Regions from separate parts of the Arthrobacter sp. 05N429 genome, predicted to be linked through region 2. Evidence: predicted binding sites of a transcription regulator. Region 2 holds the regulator's gene; the other holds the start of a gene.
What was found. The regulator LexA, encoded in region 2, represses DNA repair genes until DNA is damaged. The targets are predictions, from matches to a motif close to TCGAACANNTGTTCGA.

Region 1 (8,722 bases), on a different contig from region 2:
GGTGCCGAACAAGAGTGGACCTGCCAGCTCCTGGGCCTCATGGAAGAAGACCGAGTCCACGCAGCCCGTGCCGTCGTCGATGCTGATGAACACCACCCGGCGGCCGCCCCGCATGGGAGGGGTCTGCGTGGCGACGCGGACTCCGGCGACCAGCACCTCGGTTCCGTTGCGCAGCCCCAGCAGCTTGTCTGCGGTGGTGACGCCGAGGCGGTCCAGGAGCGGCCGGTGGCTGGCCATCAGGTGGTCGCTGACGTCCACGGCCATCAGGTCCAGCTCGGCCCGGACGGTATCCACCAGGGTGGGGGCGGGCAGCACGGCCTTGAGGTTTTTCAGCTCGACGTCGCCCAGCGGCAGGGAGAGCTGCCCTTCGATCACGTCCACTCCCTTCCGGTGTGGCCGGCTTTGCAGGGTCTGCAAGTGCTGGACCAGGTCGGCGCGGTTGGCGGTCCCGCCGGAGGCACGGTGGAGGGAATCGAAGGCGCCCAGCTGGGCCAGCCGCTGGATGCTGGGTTTGCTCAGCCGGGACCGGGCCCGCAGGTCCGCGAGAGAGTCGTAGGGCTGACCTGCCACAATCCGCTTCAGCTCGGTTCCCGAGAGCCCGTAGATGCCGTTCAGGCTCAGCCTGATGCCCAGCTTGCCGCGGTCCGGGCCGGCGGCCACCCGCTCAACCCTGTACTCGGCCTGGCTGCGGTTGATGTCCAGGGGCAGGATGGGGATTCCCAGCCGCCGCGCCTCTGCCACCAGGAGCCGCTTGGGGTACATGCCCGGATCGTGTTCCCACAGCCCGGCGAGGAACGCCTCCGGGTGGTGGGTCTTGAGCCAGGCCGACTGGTAGGTGGGCACGGCAAAGGCGGCGCCGTGGGCTTTGCAGAACCCGAAGCTGCCGAAGGCCTTGAGGGTGCCCCAGACCTTGTCCACCACCTCGGGGCTGTACCCCCGGGCACGGGCCTCCTTCCGGAAGAACTCCTCCACCCTGTATTCCAGGACCTCGTTGCCGAGGGCGCGCCGGAATTCGTCCGCACGCGCCAGCCCGCATTCGGTCATGACGTCGAAGGTCTTCAGGATCTGCTCATGGAACACGGTGACGCCGTGTGTTTCCTGGAGGACCGCCTTGAGGTCCGGGTGCGGGTAGACCTCGGGGGCGAAGCCGTGCCGGTGCTCCAGGAAGGGCCGGACCATGTCCGATTTCATCGGGCCCGGCCGGAACAGGGAGATGTCGATAATGAGGTCGTTGAACTCCCGGGGGGCGAGCTTGCCGATCAGCTCCCGCTGGCCCGGGGATTCGATCTGGAAACAGCCCAGGGTGTGGGTGCTGCGGATCAGCTCGTAGGTGGGTTCGTCGTCGAGCGGCACGGCGTTGAGGTCGATCGTGCCGTCCTCGGCGATGTAGTCCGGACCTGTCCCGCCTGGTCCCGCAGGGTGGGCGCCCGCTGCCACCACTTCGGCTTTGGAGGGATGCAGGCGGATCACTTCACGGACGGCGAAGGCCATGGCGCTTTGCATCCGGACGCCCAGGACATCGAGTTTGAGCATGCCCATCGGGTCCATGTCGTGCTTGTCAAACTGGCTCATGGGCAGGCCCAGCCCGCTGGGCTGCACGGGCGTGCGGTCCAGCAGGGTGGCGTCCCCCAGGATGACCCCGCAGGGGTGCATGGAGATATGCCGCGGCAGCCGGTCCAGCCGTTCAGTGAGGTCCACCAGCAGGTCCAGCTGCTGGTTTCCGCTGAAGTCGCGTTGCCCCACCCGGCCGGCGAATTCCTTCAGCTCGGGCATCTCCTCGAGGGCTTCGCGGAAGTTCCGGGCCGAGAAACGCCACAGCTGCTTGGCGATGTCCCCGATCTCGCCCTCCTCCATGCCCAGGGCCAGGCCGGCGTCGCGCACGGCACCGCGGGCGCGGTAGCCGTTCTGCATGCTCATCAAGGTGACGCGCTCGGAGCCGAAGCGCTCAAAAATCTTCCGGTACACGTTGTGCCGTTCGGCGCTTTCGACGTCGATGTCGATGTCCGGCAGGGTGGCGCGGTCCCGGGAGAGGAAGCGTTCGAAGATCAGGTCGTGCTGCAGCGGGTTCACCTGGCTGACGTCGATCAGGTAGTTGACCAGGCTGGATGCCCCCGAGCCGCGGGCGGCCGCCCGGACTCCCATGTCCAGGATCATCCGGGAGACTTCGGCCACGGTCAGGAAGTACGCGGCGAAGCCGAGGCTGTCGATGATCCGCAGCTCGTGTTCCAGCCGCGAGCGCAGCTCCCCGGCGGGCTGGCCGGTGATCCCGGGAAAACGCCTGCTGATGCCTGCTTCGCACCGCTGGGTGAGCTCAACGAGGGCGTCCCCGGCGATCCCGATCACCGAGGCTTCCGGCACCACCGGCTGTTTCCACCCCATGTCCGTCACCGGATCCATCCGGCAACGGTCCGCGAGCGCCTCCGTCTGCGCCATCAGGCTCTTGAGGTCGGCCGCACCGTATCCGGCGGCGTGCATGATCTCCTTGCCGAGCTGGAGCATCCGGTCCGCGGATTTGAGCCAGCCCTGCCCGTTGGGCTGCAGCAGCGGGGCGGCGGAAAGTTCGGGCAGCGATTTCAGGGTGCGGGCGGAGTCCAGCACATCCGCGGTGGCCGCCCCGTCCTCGGCGACGTACCGCACGGCGTTGCTCAGCACAGCGGGTACCCCGTGTTCGGCAGCGAGCTTGAGCATCCGTACCGCGTGGGCGGTGCTGAGCGGTTCCCCGGGCGGGCTGAGCTGGCTGACCACCTCGGCGGCAATGGTTCCGGCCGGCATGGCGTCGAGCCAGCGTTTGAACAGGGTGCGGGGGCGCAGGTAGCGCCTCCCTCCCATGGCACGTCCGACGTCGGAGTCCGGTCCGATCAGCACGGTCAGCACCGGCTTGAGCGTTTCCGGGTGCAAGGTGCGGGAGGCCAGCTCGGCCCGGGTCACGGCGACGGGTACCGCTCCCCCGGCCTTTCCCGTGGTGCGGGCATGGGCATCGGAGATCAGCCGGCACAGCGCACGGTAGCCGGCGCCGTCGTTATGCCCGTGGGCCAGCACGACGACGCGTCCCCCCACCTGGGTGCGGAGGTCGCCGTCGTCGTCATAGACCGCAAGATCCACTCCGACGATCGGATCCAGCCCGGCCGCCATACAGGCCTTCAGGTGCTTGACCGTCCCGTAGAGGCCGTCGCGGTCCGTGCAGGCGAGCGCCGTCGCCCCGTCTGCGGCGGCGGCTGCCGCCAGCTCATCCGGCCAGGAGACCCCGTAGTGGGCACTGAAGGCGGTGGAGACATGGAGATGGGTGAAGCTCATGCTGATTCGGGTTTCCGGTGGAGCAGGGCGTCATGGATCCTCAGCAGGCGCCAGCGTCCGCTGCCGACATGCCGGGTGAGGTCAAGGGTGAGGCTTTCCGGGTCGGGGGAATCTGCCCGGCGCACTTGAACCCGCCAGATCTCGTGGTCCACGAGTCCCGGGCCGCTGCCCAGCGGCGCCCGCTGCTCTTCCGCCCACCATTGGCGGCGCTCAAACCAGCGGACCGGTTCGGCGCAGACGGTGTAGTGCCGGCCCGCCCAGTCCAGCTTCAGGGGCTGTCCGGAGGGTGTGCAGACGACGTCCACCGCCTCACTGAACATGCCCATCGCGCCTCCCGGACCGCACCATCTGTAAGAACCATCTGGCCAAACAGCCAGCGACTATTCGAACATATCTTCGAACAATTCCAGTCTACGACGGCGCCGGGGGAAAACCTAGATCAGGGGTGGACGGACGCAGGCACAGGTAGCAGGATTGATCCATGAGCTCCCATAACGCACTTCTGAAGCAGGTAAGCATCGCCGCCGAGGACACGTCCTTGGTGGCGAAGTTCGATATAGACGGAAACATCCCCGGCCAGGGCGCCTACGTGGTGGGGCTGGTAGCGGCGACTCCCGATCATTCCCACCAGCGACGAATGGGGATCGAGTTCATGAACGGGGAAGCTGTGTCCTTCTATTGCTTCAGTCATGACGGCACGGAGGAGAACTTTGACCTCAAGGGAGTGGAGCACTCCGGCAATACCATTACCGGGCACTTTCCGCTGAGCACCATCATGGGCCTGGCCAAGGGGCACCTCATGACGGCCTTCAGCGACTGCGACGGCCGCGACTACCAGGCGAACGTTCCGGTGGAGGAGGCCCTGTAGGCCCTCGCCCTAGGAGCTGGCTTTGTAGACTTCCAGCTCGAGTGTGATGAACGCGTCGATCATTGCCCGGTACGTCTTCTCAACGAGGTCGACGTCGATGTCCTTCTGTTCCGCCGTGGCGCGGACGTGTTCGATAACCCGCTCCACGCGCCCCGGAGCCCGCACCTCGGCGCTGTCAGCCTTGAGGGTTCCGGCGATCCGGATCAGGCGCTCGCGGCGGCCGATCAGCGACACGATCTGCTCGTCCACCTCGTCCACGGCCACCCGCACGGCGGCGAGCTGCTCCCGGTCGGCCTTGGCAGCTTTTTCGTCTTGGTGATTTGTGGACATGTGCATGACAGTATCGAATGATGCAGCCACGAGTCGATTTAATTTCACTGGGTGTCCGCAGTGTTGACGCCTCCCGCAGTTTCTATGTAGATGGCCTGGGCTGGCCCGTCCACCGGGAAGTCCGGGGCGAGGTCCTGTTCATCCAGGCCAATCACGGCCTCATCCTCTCGCTCTGGGATGCCGGGCAGATGCAGGCCGAAGCGGCCGTTGATCCCCCGGCCGGAGTTCCCTCCATCACCCTGAGCCACAACCTGGGCAGCGCGGCGGAAGTCGACTGGGTGATGGCGGAGGCCGAGTCCGCCGGAGCGGCCATCATCGCCGAGCCGAGAACCCAGCCCTGGGGCGGCTACACCGGATACTTCGCCGACCCCGACGGCTACCGCTGGGAGGTCGCCTTCAATCCCAGCTGGGCGGTCGACGGCGGCGGCAATGTCACTCTCTGACGACGAGTGAACGAGACACTCGCCGACGACGGGCTGGCCCGGTGGATATCCGGCATCCGCTCACAACCAGCAGACGCCCCGCCCCTGGACGTGAACAAGCTCCGCGCCGCACGGTCCAGGCCTGCCGGGCCAAGCCTGCCCCACGTAATCGACCTTGCCACGCCCGGCGACAGCCCGGTTCATCTGCGTTTCTACCGACCCGGCGGGCAGCCACTGCCGCTCATCGTCTATGTCCATGGCGGGGCGTTCATCTTCGGGGACCTGGAGTCCCATGACCGGACGTGCCGTCGGCTGGCCCTGGAAGCCAACGCCGCGGTACTGGCGGTCCACTATCGGCGAGCGCCCGAGCATCCGGCACCGGCGGCGATTGACGACGTCGTCGCCGGATTGAAATGGGCAATCATGGCACCGGCAATCCTTGGACCAATCGACGGCTCTCCGGCCCTGGCCGGCGACAGCGCCGGGGGCCTGATCGCCCTCCTCGCGGCACAACGGATGATTACGGAGGGCGTCCGTCTCAGCGGGCTCCTGCTGGTGTGCCCCAACGCCGATCTGACGCTGTCGCAGCCAAGCGTGCAGCAGAAGGGGCTGGGATGGGGGCTGGACGCAGAAGCCCTGGCGTGGTCGCTGAGGCAATGGGTACGGACATGGACGCCGAACAACTCGCGTCATTGAGCCCGTTGCACGTCAGATTCAGCGGCCTGCCCGCGACTGTCATAGCTACGGCGGAGCACGATCCGCTTCGCGACGAGGGCGAGGCCCTGGCCCGGAGGCTGATTGCCGCCGGAACGGAGGTCCACCATGTACCTCATGCTGGACTCGTTCATGGCTTCCTCAGTCTCGATACAGAGTCGCCAGCTGCTTTGAAGGCCGGAAATGAGCTCCTGCGGCTATTTGGATCCGTCATCCGCGACGGCGGCTAGAGCCCAGTCCACTCGACCAATAGGCCGGCAGGAGATTCAACGCGTGGACTTCCCCGGTTCCCTCGGCCACGTCATCCCGCGGCCTGCCGAATCCAGACCAGCCCACCGCAGCGCCCTCGACTGTCACAGCGGGACGACATTCTGGTCGGGATCCCCTGCCTGGTTCTTCGGGTTGGGTAAGGCCGCCGCTCACTCGCCAAGGGCACTATGGCCCTATTGAGGTGTTCGCCGGCGTCGCTAACGTGACTGGGAGTACACGGCGGCACGCTAATCGAGCCGGTGTGCGGTGAGTTGCGAAGCAGGAGTGTGCTCTGCAGCTCGCCATCGCTTTGCCCTCTAGCCATCCGCCCTCTCCCAAGTTCCGTTTTATCGCCCCGGCGATGTGTGCAACATTTTCCTGCGCCGTAAGAAGTTGGGGGTCCAAGACTGACCCGTCCGGACTACCGCCGCACCGGCGCGGCTAGAACAGGCTTCCCACCGGCTGGATGAGTTCCGGGGAGTCGTTCCTGACGTTCCCGACGGCGGTGCCGACGGCGTCGATCGTCCAGCCCTCCGCGACATGGTGTGCGCCGGCCCGGACCAGGTCCACGAGTCCGGCGGCGTCGTCGGCCTGCGGGTCCAGCCAGGACTGCATCGTTTCCCGGTCCATCGGCAGCGGCACCCGGTCGTGCAGGGCCGTGAGTTCAGCCAGCATTCCCCCGGCGTAGCCCTCCGGCGGCGAATCGGTGGTCATGATCGACGTCGAGAGCAGCCAGCGCGCAGGGTCGTCCTCGGCTTTGGACGGGTCCTTCCACCATTCGTAGAGCCCGGCGAAGACAATCGGGTGGCCGTCCCTCGGGTGCACGTAATACGGCTGTTTGCCGCGGCCCTCGCCTTTCCATTCGTAGTAGCCGTCGGCGGGGACGGCGCAGCGCCGGGCGCGGGTTGCCTTCCGGAACGCCGGCTTCTCCAGCACACTCTCGCTGCGGGCATTGATCATCTTCGAGCCGATCCCCGGGTCCTTGGCCCAGGACGGCACCAGCCCCCAGCGCGCGATGTGCAGCTGCCGGACCGGTTCGCCGTCGACCAGCCGTTCCAGCAGGATCGGCACATCCGCGGTCGGGGCCACATTCCACGACGGCGGAATCGCGACCTCCTCCTCCAGTCCGGCGTCGAACTCGGCCAGCAGGTCCCCGACGGCCCGGGCCATCACGTAGCGTCCACACATGGCACCAGCATGCCACCGCACCCATTCTGTGTCATCCGCGCGCCACAGGGGACCCAGGCTGAGCCCACGAAATCGCCGGAACGTTCCGGCGACCTCGCAGCTTTCCGGCGACTTCGCGCCGCGCGTAGCACCGGCGCCGCACTGTGCGGGAATAGGGGCCCCCGGGTTACGGTTATTGGGAGTAACGTACGACTTTTTGTCGCAACTGGCGCTGCCACCGCGCGCCGTCAACCAGCTTTAAGGAGAACTTCGTGGACTTCACCCCCGAATCCGGCACCATCACCATGTTTTCGACCACTTGGTGCGGCTACTGCAACCGCCTGAAGAAGCAGCTGGACGCCCAGGGCATCGGGTACACCGAGATTAACATCGAAGAAGTTGAAGGCACCGCAGATCTCGTGGAGAAGCTCAACGGTGGCAACCGCACCGTCCCCACCGTGCTGTTCCCGGATGGCACCGCGGCCACCAACCCCTCCGCGGCAGAGGTCAAGAGCCGCCTCGCGGCCTAAGGGCCTTTTATGAACCGATGACGACGACGGCGCGGCCACCTTAGGGGGCCGCGCCGGACTTCGTTGTGCGGCAAAGTTGTGTGCGGCAGAAGCCGTGCGACAAAGAGTCTTGCGGTGGGAACCGCGATCTGAGCAGAGGAGCTATTTCCATGGTCCATAAAGTCAAAGGCGTCGTAGCCCGCTCCAAGGGAGCCCCCGTCACCCTGGAGACCATCCTGGTCCCGGATCCCGGACCCGGCGAGGCCCTGGTGGACATCCTCACGTGCGGCGTCTGCCACACCGACCTGCACTACAAGCAGGGCGCCATCAACGATGACTTCCCGTTCCTGCTCGGCCACGAGGCCACCGGCGTCGTCAGCGCCGTAGGCCCGGACGTCACCGAGGTGGCCCCCGGCGACCGCGTGGTGCTCAACTGGCGTGCCGTCTGCGGCGAATGCCGCGCCTGCGCCAAGGGCCAGCCGCAGTACTGCTTCAACACGCACAACGCCACCCAAAAGATGACGCTCGAGGACGGCACCGAACTCTCCGCTGCCCTCGGCATCGGCGCCTTCGCCGAGAAGACCCTCGTCGCCGCCGGGCAGTGCACCAAGGTTGATCCCGAGGCGGATCCCGCTGCGATCGGCCTGCTCGGCTGCGGCGTGATGGCAGGCATCGGCGCCGCCATCAACACCGGAAACGTCAAGCGCGGCGATTCCGTCGCCGTCATCGGCTGCGGCGGCGTGGGCGTGGCGGCCGTCGCCGGCGCCGCGCTCGCAGGCGCCACCACGGTGATCGCCGTCGACATCGACCCGAAGAAGCTCGACCGCGCCAAGGACCTCGGCGCCACCCACACAGTGGACTCCTCCGCCGTCGACCCGGTCGAGGCGATCCGCGAACTCACCGGCGGCTTCGGCGCCGACGTGGTGATCGACGCCGTCGGCCGCCCCGAAACGTACAAGCAGGCTTTCTACGCCCGCGACCTCGCCGGCACCGTGGTCCTGGTGGGCGTCCCGAGCCCCGAAATGACCCTGGACCTGCCGCTGCTGGATGTCTTCGGCCGCGGCGGCTCGCTCAAGTCCTCCTGGTACGGCGACTGCCTGCCCTCGCGGGACTTCCCCATGCTGATCGACCTGTACCGGCAGGGCAAGCTGGACCTGGACGCGTTCGTC
Region 2 (8,722 bases):
CCGTCGTAATTCCGTGCCGTCCGTGGCGATCGCCGGGTACACCAACGCCGGCAAGTCCTCGCTCCTGAACCGGCTGACCGACGCCGGTGTCCTGGTGGAGAACGCCCTGTTCGCCACCCTGGACCCGACGGTCCGCAAGGCCGAAACCTCGGACGGGCTGGGCTACACCCTTGCCGACACCGTGGGCTTCGTCCGGTCGCTGCCCACCCAGCTCGTGGAGGCTTTCCGCTCCACCCTGGAGGAAGTCGCCGATGCGGACCTGATCCTGCACGTCGTGGACGTCTCGCACCCGGATCCGGAAGGCCAGATCGCCGCCGTCCGCAAGGTGTTCAGCGAAGTCGACGCCCGCAAGGTGCCCGAAATCATCGTCCTGAACAAGGCCGACGCCGCGGATCCTTTCGTGATCGAACGGCTCAAGCAGCGCGAACCGCGCCACGTGGTGGTGTCGGCACGCACCGGCGCAGGCATCCCGGAGCTGCTCAAGGCCATCAGCGAAGGCATTCCGCGGCCCAGCGTGAAGCTGGAGCTGATGATCCCGTACAACCGCGGGGACCTGCTCAGCAAGCTGCATGAGACCGACGCCGAGATCCTCAGCCTTGAGCACGAGGAAGCGGGCACCCGCGCCGTCGTGATGGTGCGCGAGGGATTTGCCGCTGAACTGGATTCGTTCATCAGCAATGACTGAGGCAGCGGTGACCGGGGCGGACACAGGCACGGGCGACCCGGCGGGGGACCCGGTAGCGGGGCACACCGCAACAGAAGACATAGCAACAGAGGGCACTGCAACAGAAGGCACAGCGGAGACTGAATCCGCCGGACAACCCTCGGCACGTTCGGGCGGCAGGACCGGCGGGGAGTTCGTCATCGAACTCCTCGACCGGGCCGTGTCCGGCATGGGCGGCCAGAGCCGCGACGGCCAGCACGAAATGGCCCGGCAGGTGGCGCAGGCTATTGACAGCGGCGACCACCTGCTCGTCCAGGCCGGCACCGGCACCGGCAAGTCCCTTGCCTACCTGATTCCGCTGATCGCCCATTCGCTCGTCAGCGACAAGCCCACCCTGGTCTCCACCGCGACCCTGGCCCTGCAGACCCAGATCGTGGGCCGCGACCTGCCCCGGCTGCTGAAGACCATCACCCCGGCGCTCGACCGGCCCGTCAAGGTCGCCCTCGTCAAGGGCCGGTCCAACTATGTGTGCCGCCACAAGCTCGAAGGCGGCTTCCCCTCGGAAGAACCGTCGGAGGGCCAGCTCTTCTCGCTCGGCGAGGACACCTCCGTGCCGCACTTCGCCGCGGCCATGGGCGGGCCGTCCTCCCAGCTCGGCAAGGAGGTCGTCCGGCTGCGCGAGTGGGCCGAGGACACCGTGACTGGGGACCGCGACGAGCTCCTGCCCGGCGTAACGGACCGCGCGTGGCGGCAGGTCTCCGTCACCTCCATGGAGTGCCTCGGCGCGCAGAAGTGCCCCCTGGCAGCCGAATGCTTCAGCGAACTGGCCCGGCAGAACGCCGCGGACGCCGACGTCGTGGTCACCAACCACGCGATGCTGGCCGTCAGCGCCTTCGAGGGCCTCGCCGTCCTGCCCGAATACGACGTCGTGGTGGTCGATGAAGCCCACGAGCTCCAGGACCGCGTGACCGGCGCCGTGTCCGGCCAGCTTTCTGTCGCCATGGTGCACGCCGCCGCGTCCGGGGCGCGGAAGCACGCCGGCATCACCGTGGACGCATTGAACAACGCCGCATCCAACCTCGAACTTGCCATTGAGGGCGTTCCCAGCGGGCTAATGCCCAACGGCCTCAACAGCGAACAGCTGGACTGCGTGGACCAGCTGCGGGACGCCTGCCGCGCCGCGCTTTCGGATTCCAAAGGGGACAGCGCGAACACGGCCGACGGCGGCCGCCAGCTCGCGCGCTCACGGCTCATGGTGATCCTGGAACTCTGTGAACGGCTGCTGGCAGCACGCGAGAACCGCGAAGTGGTCTGGTTTTCCCGCAACAGCACCTTTGACCCGCAGCAGGGGTACTCCCAGCCGGACGAGTCCGCCCCGGCCTTGGTCAATATCGCCCCGCTCAGTGTTGCCGGACGGCTCCGGGAGGGTCTGTTCGCGGACCACACCGTCATCCTGACCTCGGCCACCCTGGCGATCGGGTCCGCTTTTGAACCGGCTGCCGGCGGCCTCGGTCTGGTGGGTCCTGGCGCCCCGAGCTGGACCGGCGTCGACGTCGGCTCGCCCTTCGAATACCCCAAGCAGGGCATCCTCTACGTTGCCAAGCACCTGCCCAAGCCCGGCCGGGGCACGTCCCCGGAGGCACTCGACGAGCTCGAGAAGCTGATCCGGGCCTCCGGCGGCGGGGCCCTGTGCCTGTTCTCGTCGCGGCGCGCCGCCGAGGACGCTGCCGAGGCACTCCGGCCACGGCTGGACATGAGCATCCTCTGCCAGGGGGATTCCACCATGACGGCGCTGGTGAAGCAGTTCGCCGACGAGCCGGACACCTGCCTCTTCGGCACCATGTCCCTGTGGCAGGGTGTCGACGTGCCGGGGACCTCCTGCCGCCTCGTGGTGATCGACCGGATCCCGTTCCCTCGGCCCGACGATCCCCTGATGACGGCGCGGTCCCGGGCGGTGGCCCAGGCCGGCGGCAACGGCTTCATGAGTGTTTCCGCGACCCACGCTGCCATCCGTCTCGCCCAAGGCGCCGGCAGGCTGATCCGCACCACGACGGACAAGGGAGTGGTGGCTGTGCTGGACTCGCGGCTGTCCACCGAAAGGTACGGGGGATTCCTCCGCGCCGCCCTGCCGCCGTTCTGGCCCACCACGGACCCCGCCATCGCCGTCGCCGCACTTGAGCGGCTCGCGAAGGAATCAGGGCAGCCCGCCACGTAGCCCCGCCGGGTTGGATTCCTGCCGCCCGGGTGCCAGTAACTGGGCGGAAACGCGAAAGGCCCCGTCCGGCGTGAACTGGTCAACGCCGGCGGGGCCCTGTTCGCAGGGACTGGGCAGCTCTGAGCTACTGGGAGGCTGTGTCCTAGAGGGAGCGCAGCACCGAGACAACTTTGCCCATGATGACGGCATGATCGCCGAGAATGGGCTCGTACTGGGTATTCTGCGGCAGCAGCCAGGTGTGGCCGTCACGCTGGCGGAAGGTTTTTACTGTTGCCTCGTCATCCAGCAGGGCGGCCACAATGTCACCGTTGACAGCATCGCCCTGCCTGCGCACCACCACCCAGTCACCGTCGCAGATGGCCGCATCGATCATCGAGTCACCGGCAACCTTGAGCATAAAGAGCTCGCCGTGGCCCACCAGCTGGCGGGGCAGGGGCATAACGTCCTCAACCACCTGGTCGGCCAGGATCGGTCCGCCGGCGGCGATCCGGCCCACCAGCGGCACCATGGCGGTATCCGTGGCACTGGCCAGCTCCGAAACAGACAAGCCGCCGACACTGCGCAGGCCGCTGGACTTCTCGGCGCCTGAAATCTTCGCGGTTCCCTCATCGAGGGTCAACGGCATCAGCACTTCCATGGCCCGGGGGCGCTTGGGATCGCGCCGCAAGTAGCCGAGCTTCTCGAGCTGCGAAAGCTGGTGGGTCACGCTGGAAAGGCTCGCGAGGCCGACCGTGTCGCCGATTTCGCGCATGGACGGCGGGTACCCGTTGTCCGTCACGGAGCGCTGGATGGTCTCCAGAATCTTTTTTTGCCGGACGGTAAGGCTCTTGGGTGGCCGGGCTGCCTGCGGGCTCCGCGGGGTGGCCCTGCCGCCAGTGGCTTGTGCTGCCATGTTCGCCAACGCCTTTCCGTTCCGCCCGGCCGCTGTGGCTGCAGCTGCCGGGAACTTCCGGCCTGAAATGTCAGACCCTGCTGATCAACTGCAGAAGTGGTTGTTCTTTGACTCAAACGTAGGCCAGCCACACAGCTTTTTCAAACATTTGTTCTAGCGAGTCTCGACAATGTTCGTCAATAAGTGCTAAAACAGAACAAGCAAGATTCGAATATGTGTTCTAGTTTGGCGAAGCTCAGTTAGAACAAGTCATTCGTCTCTTTGTTCGAAGGTCAGGCCGGTTGGCGGCGGGTACGTGGAGTACGCCGGGCGGCACAGTATGGTCCAGGAGGGCTCAGTTCATGTCAGCATCAAGCGCGTTTCACGACACTTTCGGCCGCGACGCATTCGGCGACTACGGCCGGCCCGGCAGCGGGACGTCCGGCCAGCCCGGCCCCAGCGGTCGTGCCGAACAGGCAAAGCAGGCGCCGCTGAGGCTCACCCGGCGGGGGCGCTTTGTCTTCATTGGGGTGCCGCTCATCCTGCTGGCCGCGCTGGTTCTCTCTTTCAGCGGATTCCTCAACGCCCCGGCAAAGGCGGCGGACTCTGCCGCCGAGCTGTCGCTGACACCCACAGTCTCGGTAACGGTGCAGCCCGGCGAATCCTTGTGGGCCATCGCCGAGGCTGTGGCGCCTGAACGCGATCCCCGCGACGTCGTCGCCGACATCATCCAGCTGAACAACCTCGAGGCCGCCCGCGTCGTGCCCGGCCAGGCACTCTTCGTCCCGTCCAACTAGTTCTTTCCGTCCAGGTAGCTCATGGGCCCCGTTGTTTGCGCGCCTCGAGGCGTTCTGCGGGCGCACGGCAGCCCCGGTAAGCGTCACAGTTTCTGGGCCCGCAGCGATCTCACTTAAACTGAACAAGTGACTGACCAGCTAGAGCGCCTGAACCGACTTCCCCTCCGGACCAACCTGCGGGGCCTGACCCCCTACGGGGCACCGCAGCTGGACGTCCCCATCCTGCTCAACGTCAACGAGAACACCCACGGCGTCCCGGCCGACGTCCGCGCGGCCATCTCCGAGGCCGTCGCGATTGCCGCCACCGGACTGAACCGCTATCCGGACCGCGAATTCACGGAGCTGCGGGAGGCTCTGGCCGAATACCTCGGGCACGGACTGGCCGCGGACAACATCTGGGCCGCCAACGGCTCCAACGAGGTTCTCCAGCAGATCCTCCAGGCCTTCGGAGGTCCGGGCCGCACCGCCCTTGGTTTCCCTCCCACATACTCCATGTACCCGCTGCTGGCCTCCGGCACGGACACCGGGTACATCGCCGGCGTCCGCGCTGATGACTACGGGCTCAGTGCCGAGTCGGCCGCCCGGCAGGTCCGCGAACTCCAGCCGAACATCGTGTTCCTCTGCTCCCCGAACAACCCCACCGGCACCGGGCTTGGCCTGGACGTCGTCGAGGCTGTCTACGAGGCCGGCGAGGCCAGCCAGACCATCGTGATCGTCGATGAGGCGTACCACGAGTTCGCCCATGACGGCACGCCCAGCGCGCTGACGCTGCTGCCCGGCCGGGAACGGCTGATCGTTTCGCGCACCATGAGCAAGGCCTTCGCTCTTGCCGGAGCCCGTGTCGGCTACATGGCGGCCGCCCCGGAGGTCACCGACGCCCTGCGCCTGGTCCGGCTCCCGTACCACCTCTCGGCCATCACCCAGGCAACAGCCCTGGCCGCCTTGCACCACCGGGTCGCGCTGATGGCCGACGTCGAGGACATCAAGCGGCAGCGCGACAGGATCGTGTCCGAACTGCAGCGGATGGGCCTCAAGCCTGCCGCCTCCGACTCGAACTATGTCTTCTTCGGCGGTCTGGACAACCCGCACGAGGTCTGGCAGGAACTGCTGGATGCCGGTGTGCTCATCCGGGACGTTGGCATTCCCGGGCACCTTCGCGTCACCGCCGGGACTGAGACGGAAACCACAGCCTTCCTCGAAGCCCTCGAGCGGATCCTGGCCGGCCGCGCAGTGCAGCCCGCCTAGACTTAACCCAGGACATCCACCTGCCTGAACGCCGGGCACCGTCGTCATCCAAAGGACACCCACATGAGCACCACCGGATCAACCGCTGCCGAGGGCCGGACCGCACGCATGGAACGGACCACCAGCGAGTCATCGGTGCTGGTCGAGATCAACCTGGACGGCACCGGAGTCTCGGACATCAGCACCTCGGTCCCGTTCTACGACCACATGCTGACGGCGCTGAGCAAGCACTCCCTGATCGACATGACGGTCAAGGCCACCGGCGACACGCACATCGACGTCCACCACACGGTCGAGGATGTTGCCATCACCTTCGGCGAGGTCCTGCGCACCGCCCTCGGGAACAAGGCCGGGATCCGCCGCTTCGGCGAAGCCACGGTGCCCCTCGACGAGGCCCTCGCGCACGCCGTCGTCGATGTCTCCGGCCGCCCGTACCTCGTGCACGGCGGAGAACCGGCCGGTCAGGAGTACCACCTGATCGGCGGACACTTCACCGGTTCCCTCACCCGCCACGTCTTCGAGGCGATCACCCTGCACGCCGGAATCTGCCTGCACATGAACGTCACCGCCGGCCGGGACCCGCACCACATCGTTGAGGCCCAGTTCAAGGCCTTCGCCAGGGCCCTGCGCGCCGCCGTCGAGCCGGATCCCCGCGTCGAGGGCATCCCGTCCACCAAGGGTGCGCTGTGACCGGCAAAGTGCTGAAGGACGGCGCCATCATCGACCCCGACACCGGCGCGAAGCCTGCGTCGCCCGAGGGCAAGCCCACCGTCACGGTCCTCGACTATGGCTCCGGTAACGTCCGCTCCGCCGTCCGCGCCCTCGAGCGTGCCGGTGCCGAGGTGATCCTCAGTTCCAAGCCGCAGGACGTGCTCAACGCCGACGGCCTCGTGGTCCCCGGCGTCGGCGCGTTCGAAACGGTGATGCGCGAGCTCAAAGCCGTCGACGGGATCCGAATGATCGGCCGCCGTGTGGCCGGAGGCCGGCCTGTCCTGGCCATCTGCGTCGGCCTCCAGGTTCTGTTCGAGGCCGGCGTCGAGCACGGCACCGAAGCGGAAGGCATGGGGGAGTGGCCCGGGAAGGTCGAACTCCTTCCCGCCGACGTCGTGCCGCACATGGGCTGGAACACCGTGTCCGTTCCGGAGGGCTCCAGGCTGTTTGCCGGTGTCGAAGACGAGCGCTTCTACTTTGTGCACTCCTACGGGGTCCAGCAGTGGGACTTCGACGTCATCCAGCCGAGGATGACGGCGCCCCTCGTCACCTGGTCAGAGCACGGTGCCCCGTTCATCGCGGCCGTGGAAAACGGCCCGCTGTGCGCCACACAGTTCCACCCCGAAAAGTCCGGCGACGCCGGGGCGCACCTGCTGCGCAACTGGGTTGGGGGTCTGCGGGACCGCTCCCGGGCCGCCGAATCCGCGGCCCCGGACTCAGCGCGCGTAGAAGCCGCGGCGTCCGACGCCACCCCTGCCGACGCCACGCCGGAAGCCGGGACCGCCTAGATGTGGTCCATCGTGCTGATGGGCCTAGCCGGCCTGCTGGTCGGCGGAGCGCTGTCCTTCCGCCAGCAGAAGAGCCCGCGCTGGGTCCAGGCCGTGTTCTACGTCCTGGCCGGGATGGCGCTGCTGGCCGCCTATCTGCTGACCCTGCCTGCCGCCTGACTACCCGCAGCGCCCCGACCACCTGCCGTCCCTGAAGAGCTGAGGATCTACGATGACCACCGAAACCCCGCTGCCCGTGCTGGAGCTGCTGCCCGCCGTCGACGTCGTCGACGGCCAGGCCGTGCGCCTCGTCCAGGGCGAGGCCGGCAGCGAGACGAGCTACGGCACGCCGCTGGAGGCTGCGCTCAACTGGCAGCAGCAGGGGGCCGAATGGGTCCACCTCGTGGACCTCGACGCCGCCTTCGGCCGGGGCTCCAACGCCGAACTGCTCCGCGAAGTGGTCGGCCAGCTGGACATCAAGGTGGAGCTGTCCGGCGGCCTGCGTGACGACGAGTCCCTCGAGAAGGCCCTGGACCTGGGCGTGGCCCGCGTGAACCTGGGCACCGCGGCACTGGAGAACCCCGAGTGGACCGCCCGGGTGATCGAGCGCTTCGGCGACAAGATCGCCGTCGGGCTGGACGTCCGCGGCACCACGCTGGCCGGCCGCGGCTGGACCAAGGAAGGCGGCGACCTCTGGGAGGTCCTCGGGCGCCTCGAGGAGGCCGGCTGCTCCCGCTATGTCGTCACCGACGTCACCAAGGACGGCACCCTCCAGGGCCCCAACGTCGAACTGCTGCGCCAGATGGTGGAAAAGACCGGCAAGCCCGTCGTCGCCTCAGGCGGGATCTCCAGCCTCGAAGACCTCAAGGTCCTGCGTTCCCTCGTGCCGCTCGGCGTCGAAGGCGCCATCGTCGGCAAGGCCCTCTACAACGGCAACTTCACGCTGCCCGAGGCCCTCGACGTCGCCGGCCGCCGCTAGGCAGTCCCGCAGCATGGAGCACCGGCCCGCGGGCGGCAACGCAGCTGACAACCCTGTCCCTTCACGCCAGTTGCCCGGACACATCGCGGCAGCCCTGGCGGGCGCCGGCGGTGCGACCGACTCGGCGGGCCGGCCCTGGGCGGGCCGCAGCCTGTCCGGCGAGGACGCCACGATCCACAACTTCGAGGACGACGACGGCACGGCCGACGCCGGCTACCTCGCCGCGCTGGCTGCCCTCGAAGCGGGCGACGGCGACGAGGCCGCGGTGGTGGCCTCGCTCGCCACGGCGCGGGTGTTTGTGCCGATCCTCGCCACGCTCGCCGAAGAAGGCGAAGGTGCCGGCGGCCTGCACGCCGACAAGCAGGCGGACATGGCGCTCGTAACGCTCAAAGCCCCCGACGGCCGGACTGCGATGCCGGTCTTCACCTCCGCGGCTTCACTCGAGGCCTGGCATCCCGAGGCGCGCCCGGTGG

Region 1: a site for LexA is predicted at 3,679-3,694, ahead of AC1DF4_RS07275 (DUF6504 family protein). Genes of this name have one in related genera too.

The regions. Positions count from the first base shown of each region.
Region 1 covers NZ_JBFTMQ010000003.1:58,451-67,172, reverse strand. The annotation lists gene AC1DF4_RS07280 (DNA polymerase III subunit alpha) at 1-3,294, opposite strand, end outside; gene AC1DF4_RS07275 (DUF6504 family protein) at 3,291-3,620, opposite strand; gene AC1DF4_RS07270 (hypothetical protein) at 3,776-4,162, shown strand; gene AC1DF4_RS07265 (chorismate mutase) at 4,172-4,498, opposite strand; gene AC1DF4_RS07260 (VOC family protein) at 4,513-4,935, shown strand; gene AC1DF4_RS07255 (alpha/beta hydrolase fold domain-containing protein) at 4,942-5,610, shown strand; gene AC1DF4_RS07250 (alpha/beta hydrolase) at 5,583-5,858, shown strand; gene AC1DF4_RS07245 (SOS response-associated peptidase) at 6,319-7,065, opposite strand; gene AC1DF4_RS07240 (mycoredoxin) at 7,317-7,574, shown strand; gene AC1DF4_RS07235 (S-(hydroxymethyl)mycothiol dehydrogenase) at 7,724-8,722, shown strand, end outside.
Region 2 covers NZ_JBFTMQ010000005.1:194,861-203,582, forward strand. The annotation lists gene hflX (GTPase HflX) at 1-685, shown strand, start outside; gene AC1DF4_RS11690 (ATP-dependent DNA helicase) at 678-2,879, shown strand; gene lexA (transcriptional repressor LexA) at 3,022-3,771, opposite strand; gene AC1DF4_RS11700 (LysM peptidoglycan-binding domain-containing protein) at 4,113-4,547, shown strand; gene AC1DF4_RS11705 (histidinol-phosphate transaminase) at 4,674-5,792, shown strand; gene hisB (imidazoleglycerol-phosphate dehydratase HisB) at 5,856-6,482, shown strand; gene hisH (imidazole glycerol phosphate synthase subunit HisH) at 6,479-7,291, shown strand; gene AC1DF4_RS11720 (hypothetical protein) at 7,292-7,450, shown strand; gene priA (bifunctional 1-(5-phosphoribosyl)-5-((5-phosphoribosylamino)methylideneamino)imidazole-4-carboxamide isomerase/phosphoribosylanthranilate isomerase PriA) at 7,503-8,249, shown strand; gene AC1DF4_RS11730 (SseB family protein) at 8,263-8,722, shown strand, end outside.